2 regions of the Paenibacillus sp. FSL R5-0923 genome follow, and region 1 is predicted to be linked to the other one. Evidence: riboswitches for the same ligand, from Rfam matches in the RefSeq annotation. Region 1 holds a riboswitch; the other holds the start of a gene.

Evidence for each region. A riboswitch is a leader RNA that binds a small molecule or an ion and turns the genes downstream of it on or off. The one in region 1 is predicted to bind preQ1.
Region 2: another riboswitch for preQ1. It lies ahead of queF (preQ(1) synthase); the one in region 1 lies ahead of MKX35_RS28365 (queuosine precursor transporter).

What each region holds. Positions count from the first base shown of each region.
Region 1 is NZ_JBBPAT010000002.1:700,657-713,090, forward strand. It holds gene MKX35_RS28335 (aminotransferase class I/II-fold pyridoxal phosphate-dependent enzyme) at 1-1,144, shown strand, start outside; gene cobT (nicotinate-nucleotide--dimethylbenzimidazole phosphoribosyltransferase) at 1,237-2,298, shown strand; gene cobU (bifunctional adenosylcobinamide kinase/adenosylcobinamide-phosphate guanylyltransferase) at 2,295-2,843, shown strand; gene cobS (adenosylcobinamide-GDP ribazoletransferase) at 2,840-3,655, shown strand; gene MKX35_RS28355 (YnfA family protein) at 3,804-4,130, shown strand; gene MKX35_RS28360 (methyl-accepting chemotaxis protein) at 4,189-5,877, opposite strand; PreQ1 riboswitch class I at 6,221-6,266, shown strand; gene MKX35_RS28365 (queuosine precursor transporter) at 6,277-6,990, shown strand; gene MKX35_RS28370 (AMP-binding protein) at 7,202-8,683, shown strand; gene MKX35_RS28375 (thiolase family protein) at 8,680-9,831, shown strand; gene MKX35_RS28380 (FAS1-like dehydratase domain-containing protein) at 9,828-10,229, shown strand; gene MKX35_RS28385 (MaoC family dehydratase) at 10,204-10,545, shown strand; gene MKX35_RS28390 (SDR family NAD(P)-dependent oxidoreductase) at 10,548-11,369, shown strand; gene MKX35_RS28395 (energy-coupling factor transporter ATPase) at 11,370-12,170, shown strand; gene MKX35_RS28400 (ATP-binding cassette domain-containing protein) at 12,155-12,434, shown strand, end outside.
Region 2 is NZ_JBBPAT010000001.1:3,950,719-3,963,152, forward strand. It holds gene MKX35_RS17720 (ABC transporter ATP-binding protein) at 63-911, shown strand; gene MKX35_RS17725 (ABC transporter permease) at 908-1,594, shown strand; PreQ1 riboswitch class I at 1,669-1,712, shown strand; gene queF (preQ(1) synthase) at 1,876-2,349, shown strand; gene queC (7-cyano-7-deazaguanine synthase QueC) at 2,379-3,041, shown strand; gene MKX35_RS17740 (6-pyruvoyl trahydropterin synthase family protein) at 3,041-3,523, shown strand; gene queE (7-carboxy-7-deazaguanine synthase QueE) at 3,516-4,238, shown strand; gene MKX35_RS17750 (cysteine hydrolase family protein) at 4,367-4,891, shown strand; gene MKX35_RS17755 (VanW family protein) at 4,892-5,710, shown strand; gene MKX35_RS17760 (zinc-dependent alcohol dehydrogenase) at 5,792-6,928, shown strand; gene MKX35_RS17765 (DMT family transporter) at 7,070-7,984, shown strand; gene MKX35_RS17770 (class I SAM-dependent methyltransferase) at 8,017-8,862, shown strand; gene MKX35_RS17775 (sugar ABC transporter ATP-binding protein) at 9,095-10,594, shown strand; gene MKX35_RS17780 (ABC transporter permease) at 10,626-11,618, shown strand; gene MKX35_RS17785 (ABC transporter substrate-binding protein) at 11,679-12,434, shown strand, end outside.

The sequences.
Region 1 (12,434 bases):
TCCGCGTGTACGGGAGATTGCTCCCTCGGGGATTCGGGCTTTTTTTGACCTAAGTACAGGGAATCAGGATATTATATCGCTTGGTGTAGGCGAGCCTGATTTCGTTACACCGGAGCATGTAAGAGCTGCCTGTATTCGTGCTTTGAATAATGGGGAGACGATGTATACACCAAATTCCGGCTTGTTGGAGCTTAGAGAAGAGATCGCCTCTTATCTGCACACAAGCTTCAATCTCCGCTATGAGCCAACTAACGAGATTATGGTTACAGTGGGGAGCAGTGAAGCCGTGGATTTGGCTCTGCGGGCCTTTATTACACCCGGGGATGAGATTATCGTCCCTTCTCCGAGCTATATTGCGTATTCGCCGATTACTCATTTGAACGGTGGGATTACGGTAGAGGTTGAATCTTCAGCCGAGCAGGGTTTTAAACTTACTCCTGAAGCGTTGCGGCAGGTGATTACCCCGCGTTCCAAGATTCTTATGGTTAATTTTCCGACTAATCCTACAGGAGCAGTAATGACTTACGAGGATTGGCTACCCATTGCACAGATTGTAAAAGAGAGTAACTTACTTGTCATTTCAGATGAAATCTATGCCGAGCTAACCTATGATAGTCAGCATGTCAGTATTGCCTCCCTTCCTGGGATGTTGGAACGAACGATTGTCATTAGTGGCTTCTCCAAAGCCTTTGCGATGACTGGCTGGAGAGTAGGCTATGCTTGTGGTGATCAGGAATTAATTGCTGCGATGCTCAAAATCCATCAGTACACTGCGATGTGTGCTCCAATACTAGGTCAAATCGCTGCCATTGAATCACTGCGGAACGGTATGGAGCATAAGGACCACATGAAACGATGCTTTGATGAGCGAAGAAAGCTGCTGGTTAGTGGATTTCGATCTATTGGTTTACCGTGCCACGAGCCGGAGGGTGCATTTTATGTCTTTCCTTCCATCGCTAATACCGGAATGAAGTCAGAAGTTTTCGCTTTGCAGCTGCTCAAGGAGGTTGGTGTTGCTGCGGTTCCGGGGCATGTGTTTGGAGCGGGTGGAGAAGGGTATATTCGCTGCTCTTATGCAGCATCCCTACAAAAATTGACGGAAGCGCTGGAGAGAATCGAAGGATTTATGAAAGTGAAGTTGTAATTCTAGTGGTCCCCATCTATCATAGATGGGGGCTTTTATGTGTAGATAAGATAGAATAGGTTATACGGATATCTTTAATTGGAGGTTAAAATATGATTTCATCTATTCAAGAAGTAATTAAACGAATCACACCAGCGGATGAACAGTCTTTCCTAAAGGCGGAGCACCGCTTGAACATTCTAACTAAACCACCGGGCAGCCTGGGACAATTGGAGACGCTGGCCGTTAAGCTCGCCGGAATTTCGGGTACGGAGCAGCCTAGTTTCACCAAACGAACGGTAGTTGTGATGGCTGCCGATCACGGTGTATGCTGCGAGGGAGTTAGCGCGTTTCCACAGGAAGTCACAATGCAGATGGCCTATAATTTTCTCAGCGGAGGAGCGGCTGTGAATGTACTGGCACGTCAAGCTGGGGCTGAGGTAAAGTTCGTAGATATCGGTGTTAACGGCGACCTTAGTCATGAGGATCTGATTGATTGTAAAGTGCGCCGAGGAACGGATAATATAGCCGTGGGACCTGCGATGAGTCGTGAAGAAGCGATGAATGCTGTGCTTGTAGGTATAAGAATCGCACAAGAAGCGATTGAGAACGGGACAGAGATTTTTATTACAGGTGAAATGGGCATAGGGAATACAACGGCTAGCGCAGCTATTCTGTGTGCTCTAAAAGGAATACCACCTGAAGTAGCCGTTGGAAGAGGAACGGGAATTGATGATGAACGTTTACTACATAAGATTGCAGTTGTGGAACGCGCTTTAAAGGTGAATCAGCCGAATCCGGCAGATCCGCTGGATGTATTGTCCAAAGTAGGGGGACTGGAAATCGCCGGTTTGACGGGTCTGATTCTTGGCGCAGCTGCTGCCAGGGTACCTGTCATTTTGGATGGTTTTATTTCGGGTGCGGCAGCTCTTGTGGCGAAGGCGCTTGCGCCAGAATCCATTGCTTATATGATAGGCTCCCATCTATCAGGAGAACAAGGACATAAGCTGATGCTGGAGCGGCTTGGGCTTGAACCGTTGTTTAACCTGGGTCTTCGTTTGGGTGAAGGAACTGGAGGCGTATTGTCCCTTCATTTAATTGAGGCGATATGCCGCATTTTGAGCGAAATGGCCACCTTTGAAAGTGCAGGCATCTCTGGAGCTGGGAAACAATGAGTATTCTTGTAACGGGAGGGGCGCGTAGCGGGAAAAGTGGTTTTGCAGAAAAACTGATGTCGTCACTGGCAGATCAGGCCTTCTATGTTGCAACCGGACAAGCGTTTGATGATGAAATGAATGAACGGATTGCACTACATCAGCAACAGCGCTCGCAAAGCGGATATGCTTGGGAGACGTTAGAGGAGCCTTATGATTTGCCAGATCTTCTTAAGCGTTTATCTGGTGAAAAGGCGGTTCTCGTAGATTGTCTAACGTTGTGGTTATCGAATGTACTGCTAGCCATGGAAGGATTTACGGATAGGCAAGAGTTGATTGAGAGCGAAATTACAAGACTTGAAGACAGTGTGCGCACATTTCAAGGAAACCTCATTTTGGTCACTAATGAGGTTGGAGACGGTATTGTTCCGGAGTATGCGCTTGGCCGATTGTACCGTGATCTGGCAGGACGTATGAACGCGCTGCTTGCTCGGCAATGCGAGCAGGTTTTTTTAGTGACTGCGGGCATTCCAATTGAACTCAAGAGCAGGGAGTATCGTTTATGAGGGAGCGCAGGGATGCTGCCGCGGCTGCCTTTCAGTTTTTGTCCCGGTTTCCTGTAAAGAGTGACCCTGGATTTTCTCCTGAGCTGCTGCGCCGAAGTGTGCTGTTCTATCCTGTGGTGGGTGCAGCTATCGGACTGTGCGTAGCTGCTGGGGCAGCTTTGACGGGTTGGATTTTACCGGCTTGGCCAGCAGCTGTTATTACCCTCATCTTATGGGTAGGACTTACTGGCGGCATGCATCTCGATGGTTGGATGGACAGCGCCGATGGTCTGCTAAGCTACCGACCAAGGGAACGGATCCTGGAGATTATGAAGGACAGCCGTGTGGGTGCGATGGGTGTGCTCGCCTGCGTGCTGCTCTTGCTGTTAAAGGCCTCTTTAGTGGCAGCATTAATCGAAGGCTACGCCTATTACGAGCTGCCACTGCTCTTGCTGCCAGCGATCTGGAGCCGCTGGTATATGGTGCGGGCAATGGTGCGTTATCCCATTGCCCGCGGGAACGAGGGGCTGGCCGCGAGCTTCGCCGGCCTCGCTCCCTCGCATGAGCGGCGCGCGCTGGCGATAGCCGCGCTGCTCTCGCTAGCCGCAGCCGGTGCGCCTCTGGCGCTCGGCGCTGGCTTAGCCGCGTGGCCGCTGCATCTGGCGGCAGCGTTACTGCTGCCAGCTGCGGCCTTGGCCAGCGGCACCGTTGCTGCGCGGCGGATTAGCAGCCGGCTCGGCGGGCTCACCGGCGATGTGTATGGCGCGCTGAATGAGCTGCTAGAGGCTATGCTCCTACTAGTATTAGTGCTGCTCCAGCACAATTTCATGTGAGTGGCTCCTGCGGGTGACGCATAGTAGCCAGCTGGCTCAATCTGGTTTTATCCTCTTTTGATGCCTGTGGTTCCAGTTGTTTGGTGGCCCGGATGCTTGCAGGTCCACATAGTGATATTTTTAGAGTTTAATAGGAAAGAGGGATGACATGGTTGCTGCCATTCTACTATTTGTAATTGCCGGCCTTGCTGAGATCGGAGGCGGATACTTAGTATGGTTATGGCTAAGAGAATCAAGACCTCTCTGGTACGGTTTGGTAGGTTCTTTGATTCTGATAAGCTATGGCATCATCCCTACGTTGCAGAAGTTTCCGTCCTTCGGAAGAGTGTACGCAGCCTACGGCGGGGTGTTTATCGTGCTCGCTGTGTTATGGGGCTGGCTAGTAGACAAGAAAACACCCGATGTATATGACTGGGTTGGTGCTGTTATTTGTGTGATCGGCGTTTCGGTCATTCTTTGGGCGCCGAGACACTAACAAAACAACCCGTTCAACACTTTCGTGTGAACGGGTTGTTTTTATTTAAGCCTAAGCTTTAGATCTTAAATTGTTGCACAGCTTCCTGAAGCTTCTTAGCCTGCTCATATAGATGCTGCACGGTTACTGCATGTCCTTCAAGCTCTATACGTTGGCGCTCGGAGTTCTCGGATAGTGTGTCCGCACTTTCTTGGGATCTTGAAGTGATTTGTGCGGTTTCCTCAACGGAAGCACTAACTTCTTCTGTACTTGCTGAGATTTGCTGCGTCGCCGCAGATACGGATTGAATATTCTGATTGATGCTTTGGATCAGAATCAGAAGGTGATTGAAGGCATCGCCCGCTTCTGCCACCTTGCCTACCCCGGAGGCTACCTCAGAATTCACATGGTTCATCTCAGTAACGGAGCGATTCATATCTTCCTGAAGTCCGAGTAGGAAATCACGAATCTGCTCATTCGCATTACGGGATTGTTCGGAAAGCTTGCGTACTTCTCCGGCAACCACGGCAAAGCCGCGTCCATGTTCTCCTGCACGTGCTGCTTCGATCGAAGCATTGAGCGACAGCATTTGGATTTGCTTCGTAATTTCAGTAATACTATGAACGACTTCTCCGATCATTACTGAACGTTCATTCATAACTTGTAATTGCTCCAGCGACTGCAGGGAGGCACGTTCAACATGGCGCATTTGCAGAACGGCACTTTGGGCAATCTCATTACCGCCAATCGCTTCAGCGGAAGCTTCGCTGATCTGCTCAGTGACTTCGGTGGCTGCTGAAGCAATATGCTGAATGCCGAAATTGATTTCTTCCATAGCTTTTGAATTATCTAGAGCGCTGCTCGCGATGGTCGTACTACCTTTGCCAATTTCTACAACAGATGTACTAGAGTGGTCTGCCATTTCATTTAGGACCTCAACACGTTCCCTTAAAGAATTGGAATCGGTGACCACAGTATTTGAGGTGACGAGTACATGTCCAATCATTTCTTTTAGGCGCAGGGTCATTGCTTGGAAACTTCTGGACAGTTGAGCTACCTCATCACTGCCTTTAACCGTTAATTCCTCTGTGAAATCTCCCTCTGCAAGACGGGCACTGTAAGCTGCAAGCTTTGAGATAGGACGAGTAATCCGCATGCTCATAAACCAGGCACCAGTTGAGCCTATGATCAGCGTTAGCAGAGTGATCCCGGCACTAGTCCACAGAATACTGTCTGTTTTTTCTTGAATAAAGCTTACATCACTGCTTATTCCGATAACCATCGTACTTCCGGGAATTCCGATATAAGCTGACTTATGTACACCATGCGAGTCCTTGTATGTATCGCTTAGTCCACTCTTTCCTTTAAGAGCTTGCTGCATTGCAGAGGATACTTTAACAATTTCCTCCGGCTTTAATTTTGCATCATGATCTACAGACAGAACCTCAGCTTCCTTGCCTTTTAGATTGAGTAGAAAAATAGTCTCAACCCCATGCTGCTTTCTCTTATCCTGGAAATAGAATTCAAGATTGGTGGCTGCTTGTTCGTTCTTCTTTAGTGCTTGCTGAGCATGCATTGTATTTATATTCTTATATACGTCCTGAGCAGCTGCAGTTAGAATTTGATTGATTTGTGGCATGACATAGCTGTTGAAAATACTGGTGGATATAAAGTAGAAGCTGGTACTTAACAAAAGAGACGTGAGTAATAGAACTACAAATAATAAACGCGTAAATCTGCGACTGATCGACTGCTTGAAACGAAACATATTGTTCTCCCCCTTTTTATGGGCAGCGAAGCCCCATTTCTTTATATCCCTACCGACTGCTATTGACTGGCAACCTGCAATATATTCCATAGTTATGTAATATATCAACTAAATGGATCGGGAATGAAGTGTTTGATACTATTCTATAGAATTAACCTCTGGATGAATAGTGAAAGTTTTAGTTTATATAGCATATTTTTCTGAAAAAGATGAATTATTACTGACACTTTTATTTTTAGTTAATAAAAATGGGTATAAATACCCATTTCATAAATTGTTTATTTTTATGGATTGTTTGACGACAGTGTGATAGAGTATTAATGTTTTGTTCCAAAACTTAATGTAAGCCGCGGTTCGTAACCATCCCGCGTAAACAAAACTAGGAGGAGTTTAAGCAATATGTTTAATTTGATGTGGGGAGTTTTATTTGTTATTGTCAATTTTGCTTTTTTTCTACTCTGTTACCGCCTGTTCGGCAAAAGTGGAATGTATGCCTGGGTAGGTATCGCTACTGTAATTGCAAACATTCAGGTAGCTAAGACGATTGCTATGCCATTTGATATCGTGATGACACTCGGAAATACGATGTATGTCACTTTGTATATGACCAGCGATTTGCTTAATGAGAAGTATGGAAGAGCAGAAGCACGTAAAGCGGTTTGGTTTGGCTTCTTCACCTTGCTTATGACGACAGTCATTATGCAAATGGTACTAGTATTTAAGCCGCAAGAGACCGATATTGCTCAGTCTTCTTTGGAGACGATCTTTGGTCTGATGCCTCGACTAGCGTTGGGTAGTCTAACTGCTTACTTCATTAGTCAGTTCCTAGACGTTCGGTTGTACTCCTGGATTCGCAAATATTACAGCACCTCAAGTCAGTTGTGGATTCGTTCCAACGGCAGTACGATGGTTAGCTCCTTTGTGGATACACTAATCTTCTGTACCATTGCATTTGCTGGGTTGTATAACTGGAGTGTGTGGTTTGAAATTTTGCTTACAACGTATCTAGCGAAATTCTTACTAACCGCAGTAAGCACACCTATCTTATATATCGCCCGAACTTTTACTTTTGCTGAAGATGGAATACCATCATCCGCTCATAAGAAGGAATAAACAACAATACAGCCAGCGCGTACCGATCATAATCGATGCGCGCTGTTTGATTTTTTTAGTCGTAAGAGGGCTCAATCTCGTTCCATATAAATATGTACATAAAATTAATATAAAGCTAAAATAAGCTATCGTAGCCATTCTAATTGTATCCCGAGCGAAGAGAGTGTACATAATCGGTAGTCACAGAAATTACGAATAGGTGTGGTGAAGGATGAATCTAGTAGTTCCTATACTGCGTCATGCAGCAGACCAGCCCGACAGCATTGCCTTAACCCATGACCAAGCAACTCATACCTATGCAACATTAGTGCAAGCGCTGCGGAGAATTGCCAATGGTCTACAGAAAAAGGGCCTTAAGCATGACAAAATCGCTATTTTATCTACGAATCGCATTGAATTTGTCGAGGTTTTCTTGGGGGCTATTTATGCAGGTTGTGTTCCCATTCCTTTAGATCCCAAGTGGAGTGCAAATGAACTGCGGGTTATTATAGAGCAGTGCCAGCCGACAATGATTTTTGCCGAGCCGGAAGCTGCAAAGAATTTGGTCTTCAAGGACCAAGCCATCCCAACGCTGACTTTTTCAAATGAACGAACAGGTTCCTATGATCAGTGGTTGAAGGCTCTGAAGCCAGAAGCTGAATTGGATGAGACGAATGAGTTATTATTTATCGGCTTTACTTCAGGCACAACGGGGCTCCCCAAAGGATATATGCGTACCCATTTATCGTGGTTAAAGAGCTTTGAGGTATCGAGTGCTGCCTTTGAATTGAACTCTATGAGTGATGTTTTAGCACCGGGTCCGTTTGTGCATTCGCTGTCCTTGTTCGCTGTAATGCAGAGTCTGTATGGTGGAGCAAACTTTCATATTACGCAAAAATTTAGCTCCACACAGGTGTTAGAGCTGTGCAGGCAGATTCCGGGTGTGGTGTTGTTTGTTGTACCGACAATGCTTGAATCCATGATGCAGCAGGCTGTTCCTGGGCAGACGCAGATTGATGCGATTATTAGCTCAGGTGCAAAGTGGTCGGAGTTGTCCAAAAAAAGGGGCATAGAAGTGTTCGCTGGAGCGCGTCTCTATGAATCCTATGGTTCCTCAGAAGCGAGTTATATTAGTTATTTGGATGTTCTGGAAGAGCATAATCCGAACTCTGTAGGCAAGCCCTATCCCGGAGTGCAAATTTCCATTCGTGATGAAGAGTTCCGTGAAGTCCCTACGGGGGAGATTGGGCAGTTATATGTGCGAAGTGATATGATATTTCTAGGCTACCATCAATTGCCGAAGGAGACCGCAGCAGCTTTTCGAGAGGGATGGCTTGTGTTGGAGGATTATGTTTATCAGGATGAAGCTGGTTATTTATATCTGGCGGGTCGCTTGAAAAATAGAATCATCTCAGGTGGGCTGAACGTTTATCCAGAGGAAATAGAGCGAGTACTGGAGCATCTTCCGGAAATACAAGAAGTAATGGTGCTTGGCGTCCCTGACGATTATTGGGGAGAACAGCTGGCAGTCCTCGTGAAATGGAATGGTGAAAAGCATTTATCTATAGACGAAATAAAGAATTATTGTCGCCAGTATTTAGCAAGTTACAAAGCGCCGAAGCAGCTGCTGACAGTTGATGAGTTTATCTATACAAGCAGTGGCAAAATTGCCCGGCAAGCGATGAAAGACTATGTGAAAAGAGCGATGGTATGATAGAAGCAGTAATTGTTATGGCAAAACGTACACCAATTGGCAGGATGGGCGGCTTATTAAGTACATTTGAGCCGGAAGCATTACTGGCGCCGCTTATTCAGCATATTGTGGCAGAGACGAACCTGCCCGTCGATATGATCGATGATGTGATTATTGGAAATGTGGTCGGTCCGGGTGGAAATATTGCCCGGGTAGCTGCGCTTGAAGCGGGACTGCCTGTTTCGGTTCCGGGCGTTACTGTGGATCGGCAGTGCGGTTCTGGGCTAGAGGCCATTAACATAGCAGCACGGCTTATTCAAAGTGGCGCAGGTGAGATTTATTTAGCGGGCGGTGTTGAGAGCACGAGTCGTGCCCCTTGGAAAATGGCTAAGCCCCAAACCTTGATGGGGGTTCCGCAGCTATATACCCGTGCTCATTTTACACCTAGCGCTTACGGTGATCCGGATATGGGAATTGCTGCGGAAAATGTAGCGCGGAAGTATGGGATTTCGCGAGAAGAGCAGGATCAATATGCCTTTAAAAGCCATCAGAAGGCCGTTCATGCTCAGCAAACTGGTAGGTTTCAGCAGGAGATTGTACCTCTTCTGGTTGAGGGGGAGTGGGTGAACACCGACGAATGTCCAAGGGCTAATACGAGCCTGGACAAGCTGCGAAAGCTGCCTTCAATCTTTGAAGAAAAAGGTACCGTCACCGCTGGAAATGCCTGTCCTATTAATGATGGTGCGGCGCTTCTATTAATGATGTCCCGTGAGAAATGTCGGCAACTCAAGCTTAAGCCTATCCTGCGTGTAGTGGATGCGCAAGCGGCAGGTGTGGATCCAAATTATTTAGGTATGGGGCCAGTTCCAGCTGTACAAAAGGTGTTACAGCGTCAACAGCTGACCATAGCCGATTTAGATATCGTAGAGTTTAATGAAGCCTTTGCTTCACAAGTTCTAGCCTCACTGAATGAGCTTCAGATCCCACAAGAAAAGGTCAATCTTGGGGGAGGCGCATTAGCTATCGGTCATCCATATGGGGCGTCCGGAGCTATTTTAATGACGCGTTTATGTGCTGAAATGCAGCATACGCCTTATAAAAGGGGACTTGCCACTTTGGGCATTGGCGGCGGGTTAGGGCTGGCTACGCTTGTGGAGGTTACGGAATGAACAGCGTCCGACATCAGATTCTTATGACTGCTGAGTGGATAACGGATTACGCACAGAGTATTGAGGCACCCGTGCAGACGACTAATGGCAATCTGATTGCTCCTTCTACGATGCCTATTATTTTTTGGCAGGCCTTCGATATTCCTTGGCTTAGCAAGGGAGAGCCCTTGCTTCACGGCACTCAGAAATTCTCATATCAAGCTCCGATTACGGCAGGGATGACATTAGATTGTGAATTAGCATTAACGAGCAAGGTGCAAAAAGATGGCCGGCAGGGCAAGCTGACCTTTTACACACATACGCTGGTTTGTAAATGTGAAGGCGAGCTTATAGTCACTGCCGAAACGGTGTTAATTCGGGTAGGTGATGATCATGATGAGAAAATGCATAACTGCTGAGGCTATCCGGCAATATGCAGCAGCTTCCCAAGATCTGGCCGCTATTCATCTAGATGAGGATGCTGCAACTGAGGCTGGATTTAAGCGGCCCATTGCGCATGGGATGTATCTAATGGGATTAGCCCAATCCTTATATATCGAGGAGCATCAGGCACAGTGGATCACTCAATATGATATGAAATTTCATAAGCCTATAGAGGTCGATAATGTCGTGATTTTTGATTTTTCGGAGGATGACTGCCTGGTTAAAGTGACCCTTACAACAGAAGCAGGCGATGTTATTGCTTCGGGAGCTTTTTCAGTGAAAGAGGTGTAGTGATGAACAAAGTAGCCTTAATTACTGGAGCAACCAGAGGGATCGGGCGTAGTATTGCCGTGCAGCTCGGCAAGTCCGGTTATGTAGTGGTTGTAAATGGTACAAAACAAGTCTTAATCGATGAGGTTGTCCACGAGATTCGTCAGGCGGGTGGTGAGGCATCAGGATACTCTGCTAATGTAGCAGATCCAGTTGCGGTCACTGCAATGGTGGATGAGGTTATTACACGGTATGGCCGTATTGAGGTATTGATAGCTAACGCTGGGAATTTGCAGGATCAGAAATGTCTACGGATGACGGATGAAGAGTGGAAGGCTGTGTTGGATGTACATCTAAATGGCACCTACTATAGCATTCAACGCGTACTTCCATATATGCGCCAGACAGGTGGCGATATCCTGTTGATGACCTCTACGGCTGGACTAACAGGTTCTGTGGGTCAGGTGAATTATAGTGCAGCCAAAGCTGGAATACTTGGAATGACGTGGACACTAGCAGCGGAGCTTAAACGTGATCAAATTAGAGTCAATGCGATTTCGCCAGCCGCTTTAACAGATATGACCAGACCTGTCATTGATCATTTGAAAGCGAAACATGCCAGTCGTAATGAACCGTTCCCAGACTTTTGGCGAATAGGTGGCCCGGAGGATATTGCTTCCTTTGTGACTGCATTATTGAGTGAGTCTGACGCGGATTTAACCGGTGAAATCTTTGCTGTGAATGGATCAAAAGTGACGAAATGGGAGAAGCCTGCACCTGCATTTTCCGAGAACAGCATTGGGGCATTTTTCGCTACTTGGCATCGTCAAAAGGGGAGTGAATAAATGCTTACCTTCGATCAAGTTCATTTTTATTATAAAAAGGGTCAGCCTGTCCTAGAGGATATCAGCTTTACGATAGAAGCAGGAGAGTTTGTGGCGATTGTTGGCGCGAATGGCTCTGGCAAATCCACCATTGCAAAGCTCATGGACGGACTGCTGCTACCGCGAAAAGGGGCTGTACAGTTTAAGGGCCTAGACACCACAAAGCCAGCTGATCTTGCAGATATTCATCAGCAAATTGGCTTTGTTTTTCAGAATCCAGAGGATCAATTTATCACCACAACCGTTATGGATGAGGTGCTTTTTGGTTTGGAGAACGTTCGTGTGCCAAGGGAGGAAATGCGCAGTCGATTGGAGCATGCCTTGCAGGCTGTTCATATGGAGGATTACCTGGACGCTATGCCACATCAGCTCTCTGGAGGTCAGAAGCAACGTGTCGCTATTGCGGCTATATTGGCAATGCGCCCGCAAGTCATTATTTTTGACGAAGCCACCTCTATGCTTGATCCTCAGGGAAGGCAGCAGGTGCTTGCCATTATGCAAGAGCTGCATCGTCAAGGTCTGACCATTATTCAGATCACTCACCATATGGAGGAAGTGCTTTCAGCAGAACGATTATTACTCCTGCATCAAGGGCGACTTGAGTATGATGGTGCTCCACTGGCTTTTTTTGAAACGATGCCTGTTGCGGACTATCAATTACAACTGCCTTTTGCCGTGCGTGTACATGCATTGCTCCATTCAGAAGTGCCGCCAACAGCCGATTGGAAGGGGATAATTCGATCACAATGGTCTACCAATTAGATAATTTAAGTGTAAACTATGCTGATCATATGGCTTTGCACAATATAAACTGCACCATAACTGCGGGTAAATGGATTTCGATTATCGGTCCCACGGGTGCAGGAAAGTCTACCTTTGTCAAAGTGCTGAAGGGCTTGATTCCCACCGTAAAAGGAGAATATTGGATTGATCAGCAGCCTGCTCCCAGAGATGCCAAAGGACAATTAAAGGTGCTCCCGGAGCTGGGCTTTGTTTTTCAATATCCGGAGCATCAGCTATTCGAAA
Region 2 (12,434 bases), on a different contig from region 1:
ATCCTCTACAACCAGAATAAGGATAGAAGAAAGTTAACTATTCTAAAAAGGGGGGAGTGTTATTGATTCAGCTAACTGAGGTCTCAAAATATTATCAGGAGAGGTGTGCAGTTGATCGAATTACTTTCACGGTGGAGAAAGGTGAGGTCTTTGGATTTCTAGGTCCCAATGGTGCAGGGAAGACTACAACGATGCGCATGATGACAGGGCTTCTTCAGTCTACAAGCGGAGAAATTTTAATTAATGGCATGAATATTTCACGTCATAAAAAAGAAATCCATGCTCAAATTGGTGTTGTTTTCGAGCTTCCGAACCTATACATGCGTAGTTCTATTCGAAATAATCTGGAGCTGTTCGCTGATCTGTATAGGGTAGCAGGAAATCGAGTGAATGAAGTCATGGAAACCCTCCAGCTGTTAGATAAGGAAAAAGCTAAAGTAAGCAGCTTATCCAAAGGCTGGAAGCAGCGTGTTCTAATCGCCAGAGCATTATTACATAAGCCTCAAGTGTTGTTTTTAGATGAGCCTACAAGTGGGTTAGATCCAAATTCAGCTTCACTCATACGTAATCACGTCAAGAGAATTCAAGAAGAAGGCACAACCATTGTCTTAACGACGCATGATATGTACGAAGCCGAGGAATTAAGCGATAGAGTGGGCATCATGCACGCTGGTGCATTAGTGGCACTCGATGAACCGCATAGACTTAAGACCATTTATGGTAAACCAGAAATTGAAGTTAAATATCAGCAGGATGGTAAAGTGGTTATGAAATCCTGGCCGATTGCAGAAGAAGCTACTAAAGATCATATCTATCAGTTAATGTCTACGAATCAAATTCTAAGTATGCACAGCAAAGAAGCTTCGCTGGCAGATGTATTCGCTGCCCTGACGGGAAGTGAGCTAAGTTGAGTTATCAGATATGGAAGCTGTTTAAACATGAAAGTAAGGATATACTGGGTAATCCTGCGACTGTAATTCTAATAATTTTGCCTATATTTATGGCTAAAATCATCATTACTGTAGTGGACAAGAGCGGTTTGGACTTCATGCTTCTTTCTACATGGATATTATTTGCGCAAGTGATGGTTGGGATCATGATTACCGGCCCAGGATTAATTGAGGAGCGGGAGAGTAAGACTTATGATGCGCTGTTGATTACTCCGCTAAGCAGAGGCCAGATTATTACTGCGAAAGCTGGATCTGTTCTTGTTTTTTCTTTGTTATCACAGATGATTGTTTATGTACTAAATCAAGGTTTGACAATGGATTTACTCCCTTCCTTATTGTATATGTTATTGGGTGGAATTATCTTTGTGCAAGTTGGAATTATCATTGGTTTAAAGGTAAGTTCCTCCAAAAATGGTTCAGCCATCAGCTCCGCATTTATGGTTGTTTTTTTCTTAGTAGCTTCTGTGTACGTCGCTCTTCCAGAATGGACCTATCCGATCTTTGTTATTCTGCCAAGTATTGAAATCGTCCAGAATTTGAACAGTATTCTAAATGGAGAAGGAGTATTGCTCCTAGAAAGCCTGCTTTTACTCTTGTGGATTGTGGTGCTTTCGCTCTGGATTTGGAAGACGGGCAAAGCGTAGAACTTGTCAGAAGCAAATTACCGTGGTATAGTTCAAGACGCAATATGCATGAAGAAGAAGTCTGCACGGATTGTGCAGGAGAGGTTCGCGAACTCCCTCTATAAAAAACTAAGAGTATATTAAATCTTATAAGCGGATGCAGTCCTTAACCCGGACGTTGCTTCCGTTTCTTCTTAGTGGAGCAAAGTTTTCGAAATCTCGTTCTTCTTTCCATTACCGGCCAAGGCCGAAGGAAAAGAGAGGGGTTTTTTGTCGTGTCAGAAGGAAGATTGAAAGAGGAAATGCAAGAAGTCACTTTACTTGGTAATCAGGGAACGCAGTACAAGTTTGGTTATGATCCAGCTATTCTTGAGGTGTTTGATAACAAGCATCCAGGGCGTGATTATTTTGTTAAATTCAACTGCCCTGAGTTTACTAGCTTATGTCCTGTTACAGGCCAGCCGGATTTTGCCACACTGTATATTTCGTATATTCCTGAACAGAAAATGGTGGAATCTAAATCATTAAAGCTGTATCTGTTTAGCTTCCGTAACCACGGTGACTTTCATGAGGACTGCGTCAACATTATTATGAATGATCTGATCTCACTGATGGACCCACGATATATTGAGGTATGGGGCAAGTTCACTCCGCGTGGAGGCATATCTATTGATCCTTATTGCAACTATGGAAGACCGGGTACGAAGTATGAGGCGATGGCGGAGCACCGCTTAATGAATCACGACCTCTATCCGGAAAAAGTGGATAACCGCTAATCCCAACAAGTTGATAAGGAGAGATTAAGATGAACAAAAAAGCACTCGTCGTATTTAGCGGCGGACAAGATAGCACCACTTGCCTGGTTTGGGCATTGAAGCAGTTTGAGGAAGTGCAGGTAGTTACCTTTAATTATAATCAGCGTCATGCGGCTGAAATCGAAGTTGCTACAGAAATAGCAGCTAAGTTTAATGTAAAACAGCATATCCTTGATCTTGGGCTGCTTAATCAGCTGGCACCAAATGCACTAACCCGCCAGGATATTGATATCGTTGCTGGCGAAGGTGATGAGCTTCCTAGTACATTTGTTGACGGACGGAATCTGTTATTTTTGTCTTTTTCCGCAATATTAGCTAAACAATTGGGTTACTCCCATATCGTCACTGGTGTCTGCCAAACGGACTTTAGCGGGTATCCGGACTGCCGTGATGTATTTGTGAAATCATTGAATGTTACGCTGAATTTATCTATGGACTATGAGTTTGCGATACACACTCCATTGATGTGGCTGGATAAAAAAGAAACATGGAATATGGCAGATGAACTGGGTTATTTTGATTATGTTCGCGAACACACATTGACCTGTTACAACGGTATTATTGGCAGTGGCTGCGGTACTTGTCCAGCCTGTCTGTTGCGTCAGCGTGGTCTTGAGCAATATGAGGCGGAGAGAATGGAGGCCGGTTCTTAATGCTTAACGAGGTTTCAGTCTGCAAAATATTTACGTTTGATGCGGCGCACCAATTAATTGGTCACAAAGGGAAATGCAGCAATCTGCACGGACATACTTATAAGCTCGAAGTAGTGCTTAAGGGCAAACCAGAGGCTACGGAAGGCCATTCAGACGAAGGGTTTGTTATTGACTTCAGCGATATCAAGACGACTGTGCAACAAAGCCTTGTAGATCGTTTAGATCACGCTTTTCTTGCTATGGGAAATGAACCTGTGTTAGAAACGTTAACGAATACGGGCTCCAAAGTAGCTTTGTTGTCTTTCCGCACCACAGTGGAGAATATGTCTTCATATATTGCCTACAAGCTTAAGCAAGCAGGGTTGCCTTTGTACTCGGTAAAGCTATGGGAGACTCCAACCTCCTGGGCAGAGGTGCTGGCTGAAGATGTTCCGGATGAAGGGCCATCCTACCGTTTATATGGAGGCTGTGACTGTGAGTAAGATTCCTGTAATTGAAATGTTCGGTCCGACTATTCAAGGCGAAGGTGCGGTAATTGGAGTGAAGACGATGTTTGTCCGCACCTATGGCTGCGATTATCGCTGTGGCTGGTGTGACTCTGCTTTTACTTGGGATGGTACTGCTAAGGATAAGGTTCGAATGATGACCTCGGATGAAATTATGAATGAACTTTTAGCTATAGCTGGAGATAATTTCGACTGTGTTACGATTTCAGGCGGAAATCCTGCTTTGATTGGTGACGGGATGGGCACTTTTATTAACCTGCTACATGAGCGAGGGATACAAGCTGCAATAGAAACTCAGGGGAGTAAATGGCAGGATTGGTTCAATGACGTGGATGTGCTGACAATTAGCCCTAAACCCCCAAGCTCAGGAATGACGACGAATTGGGAAATGCTAGATAACATCATGAGTAAAATGGAGAAACTGGGTCGTTCTACGCATAGCTTGAAGGTCGTAGTGTTTGACGATAAGGATTTTGATTATGCAAAAGACATTCACCAGCGATATCCCAATGTGCAGCTCTTTCTGCAGCCTGGGAATGATGATGTCACTGAAGAAGGCGACATTTCTGCTCGACTTTTGGGAAGGCTGGAATGGTTGTTTAATAAAGTAATCGTAGACGCTGATATGAATAGAGTACGTGTCCTTCCACAGCTGCATGCATTGATCTGGCATAATAAGCGTGGCAAGTAAAAAGTATTTAAATGTAACGGGTGTCTGCTCAGCAGATGCCCTTTTTTTATTGATTTAAGCCTTTAAATAGGTAGATAGAATGTCCCATAATCTGGTATGATTTTCATAAAAGTTGTAGGAGGTACTAAATGGGAAATTCAACTGCACTATTAATTATCGATGTTCAAGAAGCTATGTTCTCCTATCCTGATCAAAAGCTGTACGATGAAGAGGGTGTAATGGAGAGAATTATTTCCCTTCAGAACAAAGCTAGGGTAGCAGGTACTCCAATAGTTTATATTCAACACACCGAAGATGAGGAATATACAAAAGGTACGCCCACATGGCAGATCAGTCACCGCATCACACCGCAGGAAGGTGAAGTTATTGTGGAGAAGCCTACTTGGGATGCTTTTCACCGAACCGAACTGCAAGAGGAGCTACAGAAGCTGGGGATCACGAATCTGGTGATTTGTGGGATGCAAAGTGAGTTCTGCCTAGATACGACAATAAGACGCGCATACAGTATGGGTTATAAGAGTGTTCTCGTACAAGATGCTCATAGCACCTTTGATAATGGGGTACTGAATAGTAGTGAGATCGTTAAGCATCATAATGCAGTAATCGGAGGGAGATTCGCCCAGTTACGAGCTGAAAGCGAGGTTCAGTTCTAGATGAGTACACCTCAGGCTGCCATGAAACCTATTCAGCGTTCTCGACTTAGACTATTTGCCGGAAAGCGATATTTTATTTGGAAAAGATATTTGAAATGGTGCACTAGCCGCAGCAAGGTGGCGAAGCAGCGCACTAGTGAAATTTTATCTAATGAAGTGATGACTCATGCTACACCGTTATTAAGAAGTCTACGGAATGTAGATATGGTGCTTCAATACAATAAAATAACCAATTTACGTCTGGCGATAACGAAGCTGGATGGGCTCATGGTGCGCCCGGGTGAGACTTTTTCCTATTGGAGAAGCATCGGTAAGCCCAGTAAGCGAAAAGGGTATCTAGAGGGGATGGTGCTGCATTATGGTGGCTTCCATTCTGGAGTCGGCGGGGGACTGTGCCAGTTGTCCAATCTGATCTACTGGATGACACTGCATACACCTCTTACGGTTACAGAACGGCATCGGCACAGCTATGATGTATTTCCAGATGAACAGCGTACACAGCCATTTGGAAGCGGGGCCACCTGTTCTTATAATTATTTGGATCTTCAAATGAAGAATAACACGAATCAAACATATCAATTAAAGCTCTGGCTGGATGACAGCCATTTGCATGGGGAATGGAGATGCGATGAGCAGTCCCTTTATAAATATGAAGTGTACGAAAGTGATCATCGGATAAGCCTAGAACCATGGGGCGGATATATTCGTAGCAATAAGATCAGTCGAAAAATATTCACACGTACCGGCGACCTAGTTGGAGATGAAGCTGTAACGGATAACTATGCGCTTATGATGTATTCTCCGCTTCTTCATGGATAAGAGGATAAGGTAATGGGTTATAACATAGAAGACACGTTATCGTTCTATCCTATGCTATACTCAAAGGAGCGGCTTAACAGCATGAAAGCATTAACCTACCAAGGGAAGAAGAAAGTGAAAGTTAAAGAGGTTGCTGATCCGAAGATTGAGAAAAAGGATGACATTATCGTTCGAATTACTTCTACAGCGATTTGTGGCTCAGATCTGCACATTTTTAACGGTGAAATTCCAGGTATGCATGATGACTATGTTATTGGTCATGAGCCCATGGGCATTGTTGAGGAGACCGGTCCAGACGTAACTAAGGTCAAGAAAGGCGACCGGATCATTATTCCCTTTAATGTAGCCTGTGGTCAGTGCTACTTCTGCCAGCATGAGATGGAGAGTCAATGCGACAATGCTAATGACGCCAAGGATACAGGCGGATATCTGGGTTATTCCGATACTTATGGGGGCTTTGCAGGAGGGCAAGCCGAATTACTGCGGGTTCCTTATGGTAATTTCGGCCCTTTTGTCGTTCCTGAGGATGCAGAAATGGAAGATGAGAAAATTCTTTTCTTATCTGATATTGTTCCTACTGCTTGGTGGGGAGTAGAAAGCGGCGGAGTGAAGCCAGGGGATACAGTCATTGTTCTCGGCTGCGGGCCTGTTGGTCTGCTTACTCAGAAGTTTGCCTGGATCAAAGGCGCCTCAAGAGTAATTGCAGTTGATCATATTGGCTACCGTCTGCAGCATGCGAAGCTGACCAATAATGTCGAAATTTACAACTTTGAAGAGATTAAGGATATTGAAGCTCATTTGAAGGAGATAACACATGGGGGAGCAGATGTAGTTATTGACTGTGTAGGTTTGGATGCCAAAATATCTGCTTTGGAGAAAGTGGAAACCACTCTGAAGCTACAGGGAGGCTCACTCAGTGCATTTAGAATGGCCTCGGATATCGTACGTAAATTCGGAACTATTCAGCTTGTAGGAGTTTATGGGCTTAATTACAATATGTTCCCGCTGGGTCAGCTATTTGAACGGAACATTTCATTAAAGATGGGACAAGCGCCAGTGATTCACTATATGCCGTTGCTGTATAAGATGATTAAAGAAAATAAATTTGATCCTACAGATATCATTACGCATCGCCTGCCAATTAGTAAAGCGGAGTATGGCTATGACATTTTTAGTGAGAAAAAAGAGGATTGCATCAAGGTGGTTCTGAAACCTTAGCCTTTAAGAAGCATGAGCTCTCGTCAGAAATGACATTGCTTATGCTTTTTTTAGTGAAATCTAATGAAAATAGATGCATTTTTTCACGGTCTGCGTTAAATTAACATAAGTGACTTAAGATAGTGAAAGGACGCGTACCATGTGAAGCTTAAAAAACCGCCACTTCCTATTCCGATTTTAATGTTGATTGGGATTGTGGCCATCTCTTTTTCCGCCATTTTTATTAAGTGGTCTGCAGCGCCAGCGTCTATACAAGGAATGTATCGGCTGTTGTTCACCTCGCTGCTGATGTTGCCTTTTGCAAGACCATACAGCGGAGCAGCGTTCGCTCTTCGTAAAAAAGACTGGATCATGCTAGTGCTCTCAGGCACTATGCTAGCTCTACATTTTTTGCTTTGGATGGGCTCTTTGAAGTATACTTCGGTAGCTAGTTCAACGATGATCATGGCGCTGGAGCCAGTGTTTATTATGCTGGGCGTTTATTTTTTGTATAAGGAAAAAACGGCTGTGTCTGCTATTCTGGGGCTGAGTATTGCTATTGGCGGAGTAGTGTTTATCGGTTGGGGCGATATTGGTATCTCTGCAGATAATCTTAAAGGTGATTTGTTATCGGTTGGAGGAACAGTAGCGGTAGCTGTGCATATGCTTATCGGTCAAAAGCTTGTAGTGCGCATGCCCTCATACCTGTACAGCTTGATAGTCTTCTTATCAGCGGCTGGTGTGTTTGCCATTTACAATCTGTTCATGGGGATTTCCTTTTTTAATTATCCTGCGAATGAGTGGGGGATTTTCCTATTGCTAGCAGTTGTTCCTACGGTGTTTGGCCATATATTATTTAATTGGTTGCTTCAGTATGTATCCGCAACTACGGTATCTATGAACATCTTAGGAGAACCAGTGGGGGCTAGTATCCTTGCTTATCTGCTATTAGGTGAACAATTAACTGCGCTACAATGGGCAGGTGGACTTTTGGTTATGTTTGGACTTGGCGTATATTTGTACGCTGGAAGAAAGAAAACGATTCAGGTGGCAGATGCCATTCAGAATGCTTCATAACAGATATTTTAATCATAAAGGGGTCGCAAGGTATGGAAGAACAAGATCAAAATTTAGAACTGCATCCTGGAAAAGGCACTGCGCCAACGAGTGAGGAACTATGGAACGAAGACACGTACACAGCTTGGGTTGCTCGATTTGGTACACCGTCTGAGGCTGCAGCCAAGTTAATCAAGGAACCAAGTGCAAAGCTGTACCCGCTCTCTTCTTATTTTGGAGATGTACAGGGTAAAAAGATGATGAATCTCATGGGATCAAACGGAATGAAGGCAGTCGCGCTGTCATTACTTGGAGCGGACGTTACTGTTGCTGACTTCTCAGAAGCTAATGCGCGTTATGCAGCTGATCTCGCACAAGAAGCAGGTGTTCAGCTTAACTATATCGTATCAGATGTTCTTAAGCTGCCAGATCACGTGCTCGATGGTTCATATGATATCGTATTTGCTGAATTAGGAATTGTACACTACTTTACCGAACTAGCACCGTTTATGGAAACCGTCCGCCATTTACTTTCTCCTGGTGGGATTTTTGTTCTACGTGATTTCCATCCTGTGACAACTAAGCTTATATCCTCTAAGGGTTCTACAGCGAAGGTTCGTAAGCACAAAGTTAGCGGGGACTATTTCAATACGACATTGGAAGAAAAAAAGGTCTCGTACTCTAAGTATTTGCCTTCCACAGGCAAACCAATAGACGAACAGGAACATAGCGTTGTATATTGGCGCCGCTGGACGCTTGGAGAAATTGTAACAGCTGCTGCCAGTTCCGGGCTTGTGATCCGCCAATTGATCGAAGAACCCAATCTATCCTCGGATGTTTATGATAAAGGAATACCAAAGACATTCACCTTGGTGGCAGGAAAGGGTCAGAACCTGTAGGCTATTCGAATGTAACTGTTATACACATATGAGCTTATCTAAAGGCTACTTCGTCCGTAAAAGGACGGTGTAGTCTTTTTTGCTTGCTTCAAAACATAAAATTTTAAACTTTTTTACGGAGATTATTCCATTACATTGGAAACTTATAGGTAATACAATAATTTTACATTCAACATTTGAAAGCGATTACTTTACAAAAAGGCATTTATAAAGGATTTGAGGTGGATATGAAATGGACGAAGTATTGCTACGAATGGCGGGGATTGATAAATTTTTTCCTGGTGTTCATGCATTGAATCAATGTCAATTTGAGCTGAAGCGTGGGGAAGTGCATGCCTTAGTCGGTGAAAATGGCGCAGGAAAGTCTACCTTAATGAAGATTGCAACAGGAGTCTATTCCAAGGATGCGGGTCAGATGTGGTACAAGGGATCTGAGGTGGAAATTGCCAATACTCGTGCTGCGCAGGAACTCGGGATTAGTATTATCCATCAGGAACTGAACCTAATGCCGCATCTTACAGTGGCCCAAAATATATTTATTGGTCGTGAGCCACGTAAGGCATTGAAATGGTTCGTTGATGATCTGGAGCTAAATCGTAAGGTGCAGGAACTGTTTGATCAGATGAATCTAAAGCTTGATCCGAAGACCTTGGTCTCAGACCTGACTGTTGCCAATCAGCAAATGGTTGAAATCGCCAAAGCCTTGTCCTTTAATGCGGAGGTACTGATCATGGATGAACCAACTGCAGCGTTGACTGATACGGAAATTAACGAGTTATTCCGTATGATCGAGCAATTACGAGAAAAAGGTGTAGGTATTATATACATCTCTCACCGCATGGATGAGTTGAAACGGATCACAGACCGCATTACAGTCATGCGGGATGGTTGTTATGTGGATACTGTTCGGACGGATTCAATAACCATTGATCAGATAATTAGCATGATGGTTGGTCGTGATCTGTATCAAACGTCGAAGCCAACGCTTTCGTTACAGACAGAGCAAGTCGTATTAGAGGTTCGAAACTTATCCAGTGGGCAAATGTTGAAGGATATCAGCTTTCATCTGAATAAAGGTGAGATTCTGGGCTTCGCTGGATTAATGGGCGCTGGACGTACTGAGGTTGTTCGTGCCGTATTTGGGGCTGATCCTATCGATAAGGGTGAGATTAAGCTGCATGGAAATACGGTTCGTATAAAACAGCCTCACCAAGCCGTGCAGCATGGAATTGGCTATTTGTCCGAAGATCGCAAACGCTACGGGCTGCTTGTAGATATGGACATTAGCATGAATAATGCGATTGCTTCCTTCTATAAATTCCGTAATGCATTCGGATGGATGAGGGATCGGGAGATGCGAAAGTCCGCGGAGCAGCATGCGGAAGCACTAGCAACCAAGACTCCAAGTGTAAGTCAAAAAGTCAAATTCTTATCCGGTGGGAATCAGCAAAAAGTAGTTATCGGGAAATGGTTAACGAGAGATTGCGATGTGTTGATCTTTGACGAGCCAACACGTGGTATTGATGTAGGAGCGAAAAGTGAGATCTATAAGTTGCTTGATCAGCTAGCAGGTGAGGGAAAAGCGATCATTATAGTCTCTTCAGATCTCCCAGAGATTCTAAGAATGAGCCATCGCATTATTGTCATGTGTGAAGGACGTATAACTGGTGAACTACTCGCAGAAGAAGCATCGCAAGAAGCGATAATGAAATATGCGACGATGCGTTCATAATCGTTCAATGTTTATCGGAGGTGTCAAGGTCATGAAGATCGCAGATAAAGGGATTAGCCAGCCTATCAGCTCGAAGCAAACCGGGGCGCAATCAGGGTTTAAACAAAAATTACTAGCATTCGCAAGTTTGATCATTCTGGTCATCGTATTTTCAGTAGCATCAAGTAACTTTTTTCAGTTTTCTAACCTAGTTGGAATCCTCGTCTCGACAGCTGTAATTGGGGTATTAGCGCTGGGCGCAACCTTTGTAATTATTACGGGCGGGATCGACCTTGCTTTGGGTACTGTGATGACCTTCTCCTCGGTGATGGTTGGCGTCATCATTACATTCTGGGGTCTACCTGTTCCACTCGGAATTGTAGGCGGGATTCTAGCTGGTGCACTATGCGGTTTTATAAGTGGTTTAATGGTGGCGAAAATGAATATTCCACCTTTCATTGCTACTCTGGCGATCATGATGGTCACTAAAGGATTATCACTTGTCATAACGGGTGCCAAGCCGATTTATTTCAATGATGATCCGATTTTTGCCAAGATTGCAATGGGCAAGATGATCCCAGGCATTCCTAACACCATCGTAATCTTCCTATTGCTCGGTGTTATCGCAAGCATCATCTTGTCGAAGACCATTATTGGACGCTATAACTTTGCACTTGGCAGCAATGAAGAAGCAACTCGCTTATCAGGTGTGAATACGGTCAAATGGAAGATTGTGATCTATACCATCACAGGGATTTTCAGCGGAATCGCTGGTATCCTGATGGCATCACGTCTAAATTCAGCCCAACCATCACTTGGCACTGGTTATGAACTTGAAGCTATAGCGGCTGTCGTCATTGGAGGCACATCTTTAAGCGGGGGCGTAGGTTCTATTCTAGGTACAATTATTGGTGCACTGATTATGAGTGTACTGACGAATGGCTTACAGATTATGTCCGTTGCTCAGGAATGGCGGACAGTCATTGTTGGTGTTGTCATCATCATAGCAGTGTATGCTGATATTCTTCGCAGACGGAAGCAATGAACGAGGTATTATCTCCATACGGAGTGATATACAAAGCAAATGACGAGGGGGAAGATTTAAATGAAACAACGTCGAAGAGGGATTATCATGCTTGCCAGTTTGTTATTGGCTACTACCTTACTTGGTGCTTGTAACAACAGTGATAGCAAAAAGAGTGCATCCGGTTCAGACAAACCATATATCCCAGTCATTTCAAAAGGCTTCCAGCATCAATTCTGGCAAGCGGTGAAGCAAGGAGCCGAGAAGGCTGCCAAGGAGTTTAATGTCGAGATTACGTTTGAAGGACCTGAAAATGAGAGTCAGGTAGATAAACAAATTGAGATGCTGCAGACGGCGCTAGATAAGAAACCAGCAGCAATCGCGTTAGCAGCTCTCGATAGCAAAGCAGCGATTCCATATCTGGAAAAGGCAAAGGAAAACAATATTCCAATCATTGGCTTTGACTCTGGTGTAGATAGCGATATTCCTGTAGCAACCGCAGCGACTGACAATAAAGCGGCAGCAGCTTTGGCAGCTGATAAAATGGCTGAGTTGATCGGCAAAAAGGGTAAAGTAGGTTTAGTTGTACATGACCAAACAAGCAGCACAGGTCAACAGCGTCGTGATGGCTTCTTAGAACAAATGAAAGCGAAATATCCAGATATTGAAGTGTTAGAGCCGCAATATGGCGGCGGAGATCAGTTGAAGTCCACGGATCTTGCAAAAGCGATGATGCAAGCCAATCCGGACCTTAAAGGAATCTATGGCTCAAACGAAGGATCTGCAGTAGGAGTAGCTAATGCAGTAAATGAATTACAGATGGGTGGTAAGATTGTG